4 regions of the Bradyrhizobium sp. 604_D8_N2_3 genome follow, and region 4 is predicted to be linked to each of the others. Evidence: predicted binding sites of a transcription regulator. Region 4 holds the regulator's gene; each other region holds the start of a gene.
The links. The regulator LexA, encoded in region 4, represses DNA repair genes until DNA is damaged. The targets are predictions, from matches to a motif close to TGTTCNNNNTGTGTTCNG.

Region 1 (3,867 bases), 3.1 Mb from region 4:
GGTGGGCCACGATCGCCGCGTGAGCTGCCCGCTCAGGGCGACAACTACAGATCTTGCCAGGCAATTGCCGGGACCAGGGCACTCGCTCCTGACGTCTTCAGCCTCAAGAGCCGATAACGCAACAGGCCCCTTGTGGGAGAAGGTGGCGCGAAGCGCCGGATGAGGGGTTGTTTCCGCGAATTCAGAAGTAAGAGAGTCACGCGCGGAGAGATACCCCTCACCCGTCTCGCCGCTACGCGGCGAGACACCCTCTCCCACAAGGGGAGAGGGGAAGACAAACCTACTTCGGCAGCAACGCCTTCAACTTGTCCATGTCGCGCACGTTCATCTTGAAGCCGCCGGGCATCACGATGTCGCCGGGCTTCTGGTCGGGCTTGCAGGCCCCGAGCCACTTGGCTTCGAGCTGCATCGTGGTGTCGCGGCCTGCTGCGCCGGCGGCGCCGCCTTGTGCATGCGACGAGGTCTTCACCGTATAGGCCGAGTTGAAATCGCCGGTGATCTCGGCATGCGAGGTCGTGCTGATGCCGGCGACGTTGCACTCGGAATCACTGACATAGCCGGTCGCGGTCTTCTTGATGTCCTGCTTGGCGCAGATCTGCTTGGCCATCGGGGAGACGTTGTTGTTCATCTCCTTGTCGACGGTCTCGTCGGTGCAGTGCTGCATGGTCATCTCGGGCATGGGCGTGCCGGTCCTGACCATCTTCATTTCCCAGAGACCGGCCTTGCGCACCGGCAGATCGTCGGCGCTGGCGCTGCCTGCCGACACCACAAGACAAAGGGCCGAGCCGAGCAAAGCGAGCTTGCGCGTCATGTGGGAAGCTCCCGACGTTCCGAAAGCGCCTCAGTACAGCGTACGGATCGGCTGTTGGGCAGCGCCATAGGGCACCCAACGGCAGGAGAACGAGATATAGCCGCCCTCAAAGGCCTGCACCGCGAGGAATTTCACGACCTTGCCGTAGCGCGCGCAGTGATCGACCGCGACCTGCCGCGCATCAGCCTGGGTCGCCAGCGAATAAGCGATGATGCCGCCGGTGTCGTTGCCCTTGAACGGAGGCACCGGAAGGAGATCGGCGCGTGCCGACTGGCTGGCCATCATCCCCAGGGCAAGAAAGCCCGCGGCCGCAATGATTCGCATTCCCGTTACTCCAATTGGTTGGGACCAGTTTACGGTGCCGGGAGGTCCATGAAAAGAACTGATGCCCCGCCGGCTGCGAGGTTGGGGTCAACTCTTGGCCAAGTGTTGCCGCGCTGCACTTGACCTGCCCCGGCCTTCGCGGCACCGTCCATCCTTCGCAAGACCCAGCTGTCCGGATTGCCCATGCGCGCCCTCCCCCTGAAATCGCTCCGCTTTGCCACCTTGCTTGGCCTCATGTTCGGGGCGCTGTCGCTCGGTGAGGCCAGGGCCGCCAATCCGCTGGAGCTGAACTTCTGGCTGAACGGGCCGCGCTATGACGGCGCCGTCGTCGATTGCGAGAGGGCGCTGCCGACCATCGCCACCCAGTTCTGGGAGAAGGAAAGCTCGTTCTGGAATTCCTCGTTGAAGATCACCGGCTTCGCCGCCGTTCACGAGATCGCGTTCCGGCCCTGGCAGTCTGACAACATTCCGCGCCGCTATTGCACCGGCGACGCCATGCTCAATGACGGAAAGGTGCGCAAGGTGCATTTCTCGATCATGGAGGATGGCGGCTTCTCCGGCTACGGCAATGGTGTGGAATGGTGCGTGGTCGGGCTCGACCGCAACTGGGCCTACAATCCGTCCTGCCGCGCCGCCAGGCCCTGAGGCTCGATCGAAAGGCCTGAATCGGACTGATCAGGCGCCTGACGGGCCGGCCCGAATTTTGTTCTTGAAATGTTCTTGTTGCCTGCTAGGCTGACTGCACAGTCTAGTTGAGGGGCGTCGCCATGTTTCATTTTAGATTGCATTCGTTCACCCGTCTCGTGATCTCACTGACCCTCCCCCTGGTTCTGGCCGCCGGGCTGGTCGCGCTGCCGGGCGGCGCGAAGGCCCAGGACAAACGGCAGAACGCGCCCGGCGAATTCGACTTCTATGTGCTGTCGCTGTCATGGTCGCCCTCCTTCTGCGAGGAGGCGTCCGAGCGCAACCGCGGCGGCGGCGGTGGTCGCTCGCAGATGCAGTGCAGCGGGCGGCCCTACGCGTTCGTGGTGCACGGGCTGTGGCCGCAATATGAGAATGGCTTCCCTGAATATTGCCAGCGGCCCTCGCCACGCCTGAACCGCAACATCGTCTCTTCGATGCTCGATTTGATGCCGGCGCCGGGGCTGATCTTCAACGAGTGGGACAAGCACGGCACCTGCTCCGGGCTCGACAGCCGCAATTATTTCGAGACGATCCGAAAGGCGCGCGCCGCGATCAAGATCCCGGCGGAATATCTCGAACTGTCGCAGGCCAAGACCGTGGCGCCGGGCGAGGTGGAGGAAGCCTTCATCAAGGCCAATGCGGGCCTGAGCAACGCGGCCATCTCGGTCACCTGCAACCGGACCCGGCTCTCGGAGGTCCGCATCTGCCTCAGCAAGGACCTGCAATTCCGGGCCTGCGAGGAGATCGAGCGCCGCGCCTGCCGCCGCGACCAGGTGACGATGCCGCCGATCAGAGGTGGCTAGTCCAACTGCTCATGCCCCGTACGCCGCGCCGCTTCGGCGGTGCGCTGCAGAATCGGGGCCTATGCTGCATGGGAATCCAGACCCGGGCCCTGGCCCGCAACGCTAAGAGCGTTGCAGCGCGTCCGGGACAGACGCGCATGCCGCTTTGCTCAAGCCGTGACGTAGCGTAGTCCTGTCTCATGAACTACCGTCACGCCTTCCACGCCGGAAACTTCGCCGATGTCATCAAGCACATCGTGCTCGCGCGCATCATTACTTACCTCCAGGACAAGCCGGGGGCATTCCGTGTCATCGACACCCATGCCGGCGCCGGCCTCTATGATCTCGAAAGCGACGAGGCGCGCCGCAGCGGCGAATGGCTGACCGGCATCGCGCGGCTGATGCAGGCGCGCCTGTCGAACGACGCCGTGGCGCTGGCCAAGCCCTATCTCGACATCGTTCGTGCCTACAATCCGAAGGGCGAACTCAAGGCCTATCCGGGTTCGCCGCTGATCACGCGCGGCCTGCTGCGGCCGCAGGACCGCCTCGTTGCCTGCGAGCTTGAGCCGAAGGCGCGCAAGGCGCTGATCGGTGTGCTGCGCCGCGACGAACAGGCGCGCGTGGTCGATCTCGACGGCTGGGTCGCGCTGCCGGCCTTTGTGCCACCGAAGGAACGGCGCGGGCTCGTGCTGATCGACCCGCCGTTCGAGGCGAAAGACGAGTTCGAAAAGCTCGGCGACGCCTTCTCGGCGGCTTTCGTGAAATGGCCGACCGGTATCTATGTAATCTGGTACCCGGCCAAGAGCCGACGCGCCACCGACACGCTGGTGCAATCAGTGGCGCGGCTCGCAGCCGCAGCAAAACCGCCAGGAAAATGTCTGCGTCTCGAATTCAGTGTCGCGCCGCAGCTTGATGGCGCCGCCCTCACCTCCGCCGGATTGTTGATCGTCAATCCGCCGTACACGCTGCATGGCGAGCTCAAGACGATCCTGCCCGAGCTGGAGATACCGCTCGGACAGGGCGGAGCTGCCAGATTCCGATTAGAGGTGCCGAGGCCGTAACACACCGGCATTCTTGGGAAAAAGATGCAGGAGCGGTAGTCAATCTGCAGAGAACCGTATTATGCTGTTTCCGTGACTGGCTTTACGTTCCGCTTCCGCGAATGGTTGCGGCGGAGTGAAGGCCTAAGAAAGATCCGATCGGACCGAAAGAAAGGTCCGCCCAAGGATGGCCAGCTCCCGGGCTTCGTAAGGCCCGGTCATGTCG
Region 2 (3,867 bases), 3.7 Mb from region 4:
CGCCAACTCGCAGCGCAGGATTTTTACGCGCGCATTCTCAAGCTCGGCCCAGGCGCCGGGAAACGGCGACAGGCCGTGGATGTGGCGCAGCACGGCGTGCGCCGGCTTGGTCCATTCGATCCGCGCTTCGGCCTTGTCGATCTTGGCGGCGTAGGTGACGCCATCCGCGCTCTGCTTCTTGAGCTGGAGCCCGCCGCGGGCGAGCGCGGCCATCGCGCGCACCATCAGATCGGCACCGAGCCGGGAGAGGCGGTCATGCAGATCGACCGCGGTCATGTTGTCGGGAATCGCCATGCGCTCGGCCATGGCGACGTCACCGGTGTCGAGACCGACATCCATCTTCATCACCATGACGCCGCTCTCGGCATCGCCTTCCATGATCGCGCGGTTGATCGGCGCGGCGCCGCGCCAGCGCGGCAGCAGCGAAGCGTGCAGATTGTAACAGCCGAGCTTCGGCGCATCGAGGATCGCCTGCGGCAGGATCATGCCGTAGGCGACGACGACGGCGGCATCGGCGTCGAAGGCGCGAAACTCGTCGAGCGCTTCGGGCGTCTTCAGCGACTTCGGCGTCAGCACGGGAACGCCGAGCTTTCGCGCGGCTTCCTCGACCGGGGTCGGCTGCAATTGCAGGCCGCGCCGTCCGCCGGGCTTGGGCGCGCGCGTATAGACCGCCGCGATCTCGTGGCCATGCGAGACCAGCTCGAGCAGCGTCGGCACGGAGAAATCGGGCGTGCCCATGAAGATGAGGCGGAGGGGCATGACAAGGACTCGGTATGTTCCCTCCCCCCTTGCGGGGGAGGGCTAGGGAGAGGGGTGCCACACGACGCGCTCTCTCGGCGTTAGCGCGGGCGCCCTATTGTTGGCATTCGCAAACGACGGGCGCCTTTTGCTGGGCTACCCCTCTCCCCCGCCCTCCCCCGCAAGGGGGGAGGGAGCGCACGGGAGTTCGCGGCAGCACCAGCGCTTACAAATGACTTACTCCGCGCGCTTGGCGGCTTTCTCGAACTTCTTGATCACGCGGTCGCGCTTGAGCTTTGAGAGATAGTCGACGAACAGCACGCCGTTGAGATGGTCGATCTCGTGCTGAATGCAGGTGGCGTAGAGGCCTTCGGCGTCCTCCTCGTGCACCTTGCCGTCGAGATCGGTGAAGCGCACGCGCACCTTCGCAGGCCTTTCGACCTCCTCGTAATATTCGGGGATCGAGAGGCAGCCTTCCTCGTAGACCGACAGATCCTCGGAGGAGGCGATAATTTCAGGGTTGATGAAGACACGCGGCTCCGGCTTTGTCTCGCCGTCCGGGTCAGGCTTGGCGAGGTCCATGGTGATCAGCCGCAAGGGCTGCGCGATCTGGATCGCCGCGAGCCCGATGCCGGGCGCGTCGTACATGGTCTCGAACATGTCGTCGGCAAGCTTGCGGATCTCCGTCGTGACCTTCTCGATCGGCTTGGAGACCAGACGCAGCTGCTTGTCGGGCAGGATGATGATTTCTCTGAGGGCCATGGCCGCGATTTAAGCCGCATGCCGGATGCGGTCAATGCGGCGAGGAACTCCGTTAACCCTCCGCTAACCATAAAACTTCAGGTTTCGTTAACCATAAAAATTAGGGGGCTATTAACCATAAGCGTTCGCTATTCGTTCGCGGAGAGTGTCGAATCGGCTACAAGGGCCGCCATGAACGAGATCATTTTCCTGGCTGGCGACTGGCCGGTCCGCACCATCGATGCGCTGATCGGCTTCGGCGCCCTCGTCGTCATCCTGCTGGTGGTGATCGCGGTCGTGATCGCGCGATCCGGGCGGCGCGGCGCGGAACTCGCCATGGCCAATGCCATCCGCGCGGACGAGCTCGAGGAGCGCCTCAGCCAGGTGCTGCACGCCCAGAGCGAGGCTGCCGGCCGAGCCGACGCCATGACCCAGGCGCTGGCCGGCCGCCAGGCCGACATGGCGCGCGCGGTCAACGAGCGGCTGGATTCGGTGACCCATCGGGTCGGCCAGTCGATGGAACACTCGACGCGCAACACCATGGAGAGCCTGCGCGCCCTGCACGAGCGGCTCGGCATCATCGACAACGCGCACAAGAACCTGACCGACCTCACCACGCAGGTGACGACCTTGCGCGACGTGCTCGCCAACAAGCAGTCGCGCGGCGCCTTCGGCCAGGCGCGGATGGAGGCGATCGTCCAGGACGGCTTGCCGAAGGGCGCCTACGAGTTCCAGTTCACGCTCTCGACGGGAAAGCGGCCGGACTGCGTGGTGTTCCTGCCCGACCAGCGGCCGCTCTGCATCGACGCAAAATTTCCGCTGGAGGCGATGACCGCGCTGCACGATGCGCGCACCGACGAGGAGAAGCGCATCGCCACGCAGCGGCTGCGCGGCGACGTGATGAAGCATGTCAGCGACATCGCCGACAAATATCTCGTCGCCGGCGAGACCCAGGAGATGGCACTGATGTTCGTGCCGTCGGAATCGGTCTATGCCGAGATCCATGACGGTTTCGACGACGTGATCCAGAAGGCCTATCGCGCCCGCGTCGTGCTGGTGTCGCCTTCGCTGCTGATGCTCGCGATTCAGGTGATGCAGCAGATCATGAAAGACGCGCGCATGCGCGACGCCGCCGACCAGATCCGCACCGAGGTGATCAAGCTCGGCGACGATTTGGGCCGCCTGCGCGACCGCGTGCTGAAGCTCCAGAAGCATTTTGCCGACGCGAACGAGGACGTGCGGCAGGTGCTGATCTCCGCCGACAAGATCGAGAAGCGCGCAGGGAGAATCGAGGAGCTCGATTTCAGCAAGACCGATGCGCCGGAGGGGCCGCATCTGGTGGCAACCGGTGCCGCGGAGCTGTTCCCGAGGAAGCTCCAGGCGGGGGAGTGAGTTTTGAGGCACACTGTCGTCGCCCGGCTTGACCGGGCGACGACACCTCACTTGTGGCAGCCAGAATCTGCTAACACCTCCCCATGACCGCACCCGACGCGACCTCCCCTGCCAGCCCCGACACGGCCCCCACCTCCTGGCGTGACGGCCTGGCCGTGTACCTGCAACCGCGGGTGCTGATCGTACTGTTCCTCGGCTTCTCGTCCGGGCTGCCGCTGGCGCTGTCGGGCTCCACGCTCCTGGTGTGGATGCGCGAGGCCGGGGTCGACCTCAAGACCATCGGGCTGTTTGCGCTGGTCGGCACGCCCTACACGCTGAAATTCCTGTGGGCGCCGCTGGTGGATGCGCTGCATGTGCCGCTGTTCACCCGCGCGTTCGGACGGCGGCGCGGCTGGCTGCTGTTCTCGCAATTGCTGCTGATCATCGCGATCCTGCTGCTGGCACTCACCGATCCCGCGCGCTCGCCGTTCTACGTCGCGCTCGGCGCGCTGCTGGTCGCGACGACGTCCTCGACGCAGGACATCGTGGTCGACGCGTTCCGCGTCGAGAGCCTGCCGGAGAGCGAGCAGGCCGCCGGAATGGCTTCCTATGTCGCGGCCTATCGCATCGGCATGCTGGTCTCGACCGCGGGCGCGCTGTTCATCGTGTCCGGCTTCGAGGGCACCGGCATTCCGCGCGCGTCGGCCTGGATGTGGGGCTACGTGGTGATGGCGGCGATGGTGCTGATCGGCACGATCACCGCGCTGGCCGCGACAGAGCCCGAGCAATCGGTGCGGGCGGAAGCCGCGACACAAACCGAGACGGCGTTCGCGCGCGTGCTGCACGCGGCGATCGGGGCCTTCTCGGAATTCCTGTCGCGCAAGGATGCGCTCGCCGCGCTCGCCTTCGTCGTGCTGTTCAAGTTCACCGATGCCTTCTCCGGCACGATGACCGCGCCGTTCGTGATCGACCTCGGCTTTTCCCGCAACGATTACGCGGCGATCGTGAAGGGCGTCG
Region 3 (3,867 bases), 160 kb from region 4:
CGTGGCCGGCGGCCAGGCCGGCTTTCGCTGGCAAAGCGCGTCGTGGGTGTTCGGCGTGGAAGGCCAGGGCGACTGGGCTCACCTTAGCGGCTCCAATGGACCGAGCCTGGCTGCCGGCGGCGTCGGCTCAGACCGCTCGAAGATCAACGCCTTCGGTCTCGTGACCGGCCAGGTCGGCTACGCCTGGAGCAATGTGCTGTTCTACGCGAAGGGTGGTGCGATGGTTGTGAGCGACAAATACGAAGGCTTAACCACTGCCACCGGCTTCGTGTTCGACAGGGCGAATGAAACGCGCTGGGGCGGAGCGGTTGGTGCTGGCCTCGATTTCGGCGTAACGCCCAACATCGTGGTCGGCGTCGATTATGTGCACGGCTTCATGGGATCGCGCGACAACCGCTTTACGTTCAACAACGGCACGTTCTCGCGCGCCGATCGGATCCGCCAGGACGTTGACATTGCAACGGCCCGCGTCAGTTACAGGTTCGGCGGCCCCCTCATCGCCAAATACTGATCTTCGCCTCCGACGCCATCGCGTTACGAAAGGCCGGCCTTGTGCCGGCCTTTTTGTTTTCGCGCGAGGGTGCACCCAACCGTCTTGGAGTCGTGAGGCGCGCGCAAGGCGTCCGCGAATGGCTTTGACGAGTTGGGGACGTGACATGAAGACGTGGATGCTGGCTGCGGTCAGCCTGTTCGCAGTCGGCGCGGTCGCGCCGGCTACCGCCGCCGATCTACCGATCTACAAGGCACCGGCGGCCGCCGTTCCCCTCTACGACTGGAGCGGCATCTATGTCGGCATCAACGGCGGCGGCGGGCTGGCCCATGCATGCTGGGGCGTGACCCGCGCGCTCGGCGTCGCTGTCGATCCGGCCGTTGGCGAAGGCTGTCACAATGCGGGCGGTGGCACGATCGGCGGACAACTCGGCTATCGCTGGCAGAAGTCGCGCTGGGTGTTCGGCATCGAGGGCCAGGGCAACTGGGCCGACTTCAAGGGCAGCAATGTCAGCGTGGCGCTGCCGCTGTTCACCAACCAGACCAAGATCGACAGCTTCGGCCTGTTCACTGGCCAGATGGGCTACGCCGTCAACAACCTGCTCTTCTATGGCAAGGCTGGCGCCGCGGTGGCGCACGACAAGTACGACACCTTCGTCCCCGGCGTCCCGGCGGCGGTGTTCAACAGCGTCAACCAGACCCGCTGGGGCTACACCATCGGCATCGGCGTGGAATGGGGCTTTGCCGAGAACTGGTCGGTCGGCGGCGAGTACAACCATGTCTTCCTCGGCCATCACAGCGCCGACTTCGCAACGCTCGTCGGCGGCTTCGCCCCGCGCACCGACCGGATCGGCCAGGATATCGACATGGGCCTGATCCGCATCAATTACCGCTGGGGCGGCCCGGTCGTCGCCAAATACTGAGACAAAGCTCCCTCAGGAACCTCCAAGTCCTGATCATGTGCGGATTGCCCCAAATCCGCATTCAAACGCGAACGAAGGGCTGGCCTCGCGCCGGCCCTTCGCATGTTCCGGGGGGCCTGCTCCTGCCAGATGCCGCCAGCGCGCCAACAATCCGTTGACGATTCGCACACGCCACTGGAAATCTGCTCCCGTTCTTCCTACGTTCGCTGCCATACCCATCGGCGCCGATCCCGGTTCCGGGCGACGCGCGCCTTTTTTGTTGGCGCGATCGCGCACCTTTGGGATTCCTTGAGGGCAACTCGGATGGATGAAGTGATCAAGGCGAAGCGCCAACAGCAGAACGCGGGATCCAGCCTGCGCGCAATTACGATCCGTGGCGCGCGCGAGCACAACCTCAAGAATGTCGACGTCGAGATCCCCCGCGACAAGCTGGTGGTGTTCACCGGGCTGTCAGGCTCCGGCAAATCCTCGCTCGCCTTCGACACCATCTACGCCGAGGGCCAGCGCCGCTACGTCGAATCGCTGTCGGCCTATGCGCGTCAGTTCCTGGAGATGATGCAGAAGCCTGATGTCGACCAGATCGACGGCCTGTCGCCGGCGATCTCGATCGAGCAGAAGACGACGTCGAAGAACCCGCGCTCGACCGTCGGCACCGTCACCGAGATCTACGACTACATGCGCCTGCTCTGGGCGCGCGTCGGCGTGCCCTATTCGCCCGCCACGGGTCTGCCGATCGAGAGCCAGACCGTCTCGCAGATGGTCGACCGCGTGCTGGCGCTGCCCGAAGGCACCCGCCTCTATCTGCTCGCCCCCGTCGTGCGCGGCCGCAAGGGCGAGTATCGCAAGGAGCTCGCCGAATGGCTCAAGAAGGGCTTTCAGCGCGTCAAGATCGACGGCACCTTCCATGAGCTCGCGGAGGCGCCGACGCTCGACAAGAAATTTCCGCACGACATCGACGTCGTGGTCGACCGCATCGTGGTGCGCGCCGACATCGGCCAGCGCCTCGCCGAGAGCTTTGAGACCGCGCTGAAGCTCGCGGAGGGCCTCGCCGTCGTCGAGTTCGCCGATGCGCCTGCAGCGGCCGCGCCCGTCGAGGAGAAGAAGAAGACCGCAAAAATCCACGACAAGAGCGGGCCTGAGCGCATCCTGTTCTCGGAAAAATTCGCTTGCCCCGTCTCCGGCTTCACGATTCCGGAGATCGAGCCGCGCCTGTTCTCGTTCAACAATCCCTACGGCGCCTGCCCGGCCTGCGGCGGCCTCGGCGTCGAGCAGCATGTCGACGAAGACCTCGTCATCCCCGACAAGGAGCTCGCCATTGGCAAGGGCGCGATCGCGCCCTGGGCCAAGTCGTCATCGCCCTACTACGTGCAGACGCTGACGGCGCTCGGCAAGCACTACAAGTTCACGCTGACCACCAAATGGAAGGATCTGCCGAAGAAGACGCAGAACGCGATCCTCCTTGGCTCGGGCGAGGATGAGATCAAGTTCTCCTACGAAGACGGCGTCCGCTCCTACGACACCAAGAAGCCGTTCGAGGGCGTCATCACCAACATCAACCGCCGCTATCGCGAGACCGAGAGCGAGTGGGCGCGCGAGGAGCTCGCAAAATATTTCCACGACGTCCCCTGCGAGGGCTGCAAGGGTTTCCGGCTGAAGCCCGAGGCGCTCTGCGTCAAGATCGGCGGCAAGCATATCGGCGAGATCTCGGAGCTGTCGGTCAGGAAGGCCGGCGAATGGTTCGAGACCGTGCCCGAAGCGCTGAACACGCAGCAGAACGAGATCGCCGGCCGCATCCTCAAGGAGATCCGCGAGCGCCTCACCTTCCTGCTCGACGTCGGCCTCAACTACCTCACTCTGTCCCGCTCCTCCGGCACGCTGTCCGGCGGCGAGAGCCAGCGCATCCGCCTCGCCTCGCAGATCGGCTCGGGGCTGACGGGCGTGCTCTACGTGCTGGACGAGCCCTCGATCGGCCTGCACCAGCGCGACAACGCCCGCCTGCTCGACACGCTGAAGCGCCTGCGCGACCTCGGCAACACCGTGATCGTCGTCGAGCATGACGAGGACGCGATCCTGCTCGCCGACTACGTCCTCGACATCGGGCCCGGCGCCGGCATGCATGGCGGCAACATCGTCGCCGAAGGCACGCCCGCCGAGATCATGCGCAACCCGAAATCTCTCACCGGCAAATATCTCACCGGCGAGCTCGAGGTCGAGGTGCCGGAGCGGCGCCCGCCGAACCATCGCCGCACCATCAAGGTGGTCAACGCGCGCGGCAACAACCTCAAGAACGTCACGGCCGAGATTCCGCTCGGCCTGTTCACGGCCGTCACCGGCGTCTCCGGCGGCGGCAAGTCGACGCTGCTGATCGACACGCTTTACAAGGCCATCGCCCGCAAGCTGAACAACGCCAGCGAAGGCGCCGCACCCCACGATCGCATCGAGGGTCTCGAGCACA
Region 4 (3,867 bases):
GACTCATGAGTCCGTTGGGAATTCTACATCGGGCTTATCGTCGTGTTGGGCAAAACCTACCTCACCAAGCAGGCCTCTCTGCTGATGAAATTCGCCAGAACCACCTCGGATTCTGACCTTTCCGCAAAACTGATCAGCAAGGCCGCCGACCTGAAATCCCAGGCCGACCCGCTGCCTGACAAGGATCAGGGCCCCGCAGCGCCGGACGTCAGTCCGTACAAGCAGCCGGGGGGCTGACCGATGCTGGCCGTGGCTCTCGTCCTTCTCGTCCTCGCCATGGCCATCCTCGTACCGGTCTGTCTCGCCTTCTGGATCATGCCGCGGCGGACTTGATGCTCACCCTTCATCGCAGAGCGGATGACGCAGGATAAATCATCCTGCGCGGCCACTGTTTTGCCTCTGCGCCTGCACTCGGCTAGAACTCTCGCCGCCGATTTGCCCGAACGGGCCCAGCAGGAGTTTTCACCCGTGGCCCTGATGCCGGTTTCCGACGCGCTCGCTGCGGTGCTGGCGGGCGCAGAGCCGCTGCCTGAAGAGATGATCGCGCTCGACGCGGCCTTCCACCGCGTGCTGGCGCGCGACGTCGCGGCGCGGCGCACGCAGCCGCCGCAGGCGATGTCGGCAATGGACGGCTATGCGGTGCGCGCGGTCGATGCGGCGCAGATCGACTCCCAGCTCACCCTGATCGGCGAGGTCGCGGCGGGCCGACCGTTTGCGGGATCGGTCGGCGCCGGCGAGGCCGTGCGTATCTTCACCGGCGGTGTCGTTCCCGATGGCGCTGATGCGGTCGTGATCCAGGAGGACACGATCGCGGACGGCAAGCGCATCACCATCAAGGAAGCCGCCGTAACGGGGCGGCACATCCGCCCCGCCGGCGTCGACTTCTCGGAAGGCGACGTGCTGCTGCGCAAAGGGGCCCGGCTCACCGAGCGCGACCTCGCGCTCGCCGCCGGCATGAATTACCCGCAACTGCCGGTCCGGCGACGCCCGAAGGTCGCGATCCTCGCCACCGGCGACGAGCTGGTGATTCCGGGTACGACGCCGGGTCACGGCCAGATCGTCTATTCCAACGGTTATGCCCTGCACGCGCTCGCCCGCAGCGAGGGCGCCGATACCATCGACCTCGGGGTTGCCGCCGACACGCTGGAGGCCACCACGGCCGGCATCGGCCGCGCGCGGGAGAGCGGCGCGGACATCCTGATCACGACCGGCGGCGCGTCGGTCGGGGACCACGATCTGGTCCAGCAGGCGCTGAGGGACGAAGGTATCTCGATGGCGTTCTGGAAGATCGCGATGCGGCCGGGCAAGCCGATGATGAACGGGCGGCTCGGCGCGATGCGTGTGATCGGCCTGCCCGGCAATCCCGTGTCATCTTACGTTTGCGGCTTCCTGTTCATGGTGCCGTTGATTCGCGCGCTTTCGGGCCGTTCGATGATTCATCACCGCCGCGAACGCGCGGTGCTCGGCCGCGATGTCGGCGCCAATGACCAGCGCGAGGATTACCTGCGCGCACGCCTCGAGCTGCGCGACGACGGCACGCTCGTCGCCCTTCCGGTCAATCACCAGGATTCCTCGCTGCTTGCGAATCTTGCTGCGGCACAGGCACTTCTCGTGCGCGCGCCATTCGCGCCGAAGGCCGAAGCCGGCACGCCTTGCGAGGTCTTGCGGCTGCCCGTGTGATCGCTTCGTTCGCGTGCGTTCCGCGAACTTTGTCGCGTTCACGGTAAATTAAGCAGTTGCGGAACATGTATCGAACATATAGTGTCCGTTCATGATTTGTTTCGAGAATGTAGCGGCTTACTGCTGAATTCAGCGTCTCGGAATCGAACGACATCAACCGGGGGATTTTGGTCGAGATGTTAACGCGCAAACAATACGAGCTCCTGCGGTTCATCAGCGAACGGCTGAAGGAAAGCGGCGTGCCGCCCTCCTTCGATGAGATGAAGGACGCGCTCGACCTGCGCTCGAAATCAGGCATCCATCGCCTGATCACCGCGCTCGAGGAGCGCGGCTTCATCCGGCGCCTGCCCAACCGGGCCCGCGCCATCGAGGTGATCAAGCTGCCCGAGCTTCAGGCCGCCGCCGGCAGCCGCCGCGGCTTCACACCGAGCGTCATCGAAGGCAATCTCGGCAAGGTCCGCACGACTTCGAGCCCGCCGGCGGACGAGGGCGAGCGCCCCGTCGCGGTCCCCGTGATGGGCCGCATCGCGGCCGGCACGCCGATCGAGGCCTTGCAGACCCGCAGCCACACCATCAGCGTACCGCCTGACATGCTCGGCTCGGGCGAACATTACGCGCTCGAAGTGCGCGGCGATTCCATGGTCGAGGCCGGCATTCTCGACGGCGACATGGCGCTGATCCAGCGCAACGAGAGCGCCGATACCGGCGATATCGTGGTGGCGCTGATCGACGACGAGGAGGCGACGCTCAAGCGCTTCCGCCGCCGCGGCGCCTCGATCGCGCTCGAGCCCGCCAACGCCGCCTATGAGGTCCGCATCCTCCCGCCCAACCGGGTGAAGATCCAGGGCAAGCTGATCGGGCTGTACCGGAAGTATTGATACCGGACGTGCCGGTATCGGTTATTGGGCGCCCCGCGCTCTTTCGATCGGCATCGCTGATCCGAGATTGGAGCGGACGATTGTCCGCTTCCGCTGGATAGTCTTTCTGGTTTCGCGCAGATTATCCGGCCCCTCCTCCGACGGTAAATCCTCGGCACGCCGCACGAAGCAGCCCTGCTTCGCGGCCTTCAGGTTCGAGGAGAAGTCATGCGCCGGATCGTTCCGAGCAAAATTGCTGTGGCGCTGATCGCAGCATCAGCGTCGCAAGCCTTGGCCGTGCAAGCCTTGGCCGTGCAAGCCTTGGCCGCGCAATCGCGGCCCCGTGTCCGCAAGGACACCGCCGTAAGCGAGCAAGTCCGCAAGGCCGTCGACCAACCGTCGCGGCCGGGCTGGCAATATTCCGGCTGGTCGGCGCCTGCGGGGCGCTGACACGCGCCCGCAGAATGCAAAGGGGCGGGCTTTGTTCCTGGTGGATTCGGGAAAGTTAATGTGATTGCGGCCTGCGGCGGCGAGCCGTAGATTTGCCTACAACCCGGCAGAACGTTTGGTATTTCCACTCTGATAGAGGCCTGCGCCTCGATTAAGAGACGTGGGTCGCTATCCCTGCATGAGGAGCACCCGATGTGTGACTACAGCCTGCATGCCGTCGCGTCGCGTCCCGCCGAAGTCGGCGAGACGATCGTCACGACAACCTTCCGCGGCACCTCGACGCGCGGCTTTGCCTCCGCGGCCGATCCGACCGTCGCGGTCTGCCTGCTCCCGGGGACGGAGCTCGCCTTCGCCGACAACGTCCGCTACGACAATCGCTGGATCTGGACGCGCACCGTCAATTCGCGCGTCGGCAAGTTCGGCAAGATCGATCCGCACATTCCCGATCGCCATCATGATGCGATCGAATTCCCCGACGGCAAATCCGTGCTGGTGACGCAGCTGGTCGAAGGCCAGCGTGCGACCGTGCTGCAGCTACCGGTGACCCAGCCGCTCGGCGAGCGCGAGCACAAGCCGCAGACCATCACCGACAGCCGGACAACCATCACCCGCCTGCCGATCGGCTGATGCAGCCATTCCCGGCCGGCAGGTCGGGCCAGGATTGAAATCGCCATCGCCGGCCGAGGCCGGCGAGATGGTGTCGTTTGTGTCCCGCGAAACTCCATCGGGCGGACCAAGCCGTGGCGTCTCCACCGCACGAAGTTTGCGCTGTCCTGCCTGAATTTTGAACGTCCGTTCCGCAGCCAAATGGCCGATGCTTGGTGCGGCTTGAGACGGCGGGCACGTTCGATGAAGACCTTCATTCGCGTCGTTGAACTCT

Region 1: a site for LexA is predicted at 1,840-1,857, ahead of AB7245_RS39990 (ribonuclease T2 family protein). Genes of this name have one in related genera too.
Region 2: a site for LexA is predicted at 1,623-1,640, ahead of AB7245_RS42940 (DNA recombination protein RmuC). Genes of this name have one in related genera too.
Region 3: a site for LexA is predicted at 1,602-1,619, ahead of uvrA (excinuclease ABC subunit UvrA). Genes of this name have one in related genera too.

What each region holds. Positions count from the first base shown of each region.
Region 1 is NZ_JBPWPM010000001.1:8,317,088-8,320,954, forward strand. It holds gene AB7245_RS39970 (IS5 family transposase) at 1-23, shown strand, start outside; gene AB7245_RS39975 (DUF3617 domain-containing protein) at 281-811, opposite strand; gene AB7245_RS39980 (hypothetical protein) at 842-1,135, opposite strand; gene AB7245_RS39985 (hypothetical protein) at 1,319-1,780, shown strand; gene AB7245_RS39990 (ribonuclease T2 family protein) at 1,903-2,622, shown strand; gene AB7245_RS39995 (23S rRNA (adenine(2030)-N(6))-methyltransferase RlmJ) at 2,802-3,662, shown strand.
Region 2 is NZ_JBPWPM010000001.1:8,922,728-8,926,594, forward strand. It holds gene fmt (methionyl-tRNA formyltransferase) at 1-759, opposite strand, end outside; gene def (peptide deformylase) at 976-1,500, opposite strand; gene AB7245_RS42940 (DNA recombination protein RmuC) at 1,672-2,871, shown strand; gene AB7245_RS42945 (AmpG family muropeptide MFS transporter) at 2,955-3,867, shown strand, end outside.
Region 3 is NZ_JBPWPM010000001.1:5,053,491-5,057,357, forward strand. It holds gene AB7245_RS24060 (outer membrane protein) at 1-511, shown strand, start outside; gene AB7245_RS24065 (outer membrane protein) at 657-1,412, shown strand; gene uvrA (excinuclease ABC subunit UvrA) at 1,716-3,867, shown strand, end outside.
Region 4 is NZ_JBPWPM010000001.1:5,212,163-5,216,029, forward strand. It holds gene AB7245_RS24785 (hypothetical protein) at 43-237, shown strand; gene AB7245_RS24790 (molybdopterin molybdotransferase MoeA) at 469-1,680, shown strand; gene lexA (transcriptional repressor LexA) at 1,857-2,558, shown strand; gene AB7245_RS24800 (hypothetical protein) at 2,766-2,987, shown strand; gene AB7245_RS24805 (hypothetical protein) at 3,180-3,614, shown strand; gene AB7245_RS24810 (GAF domain-containing protein) at 3,837-3,867, shown strand, end outside.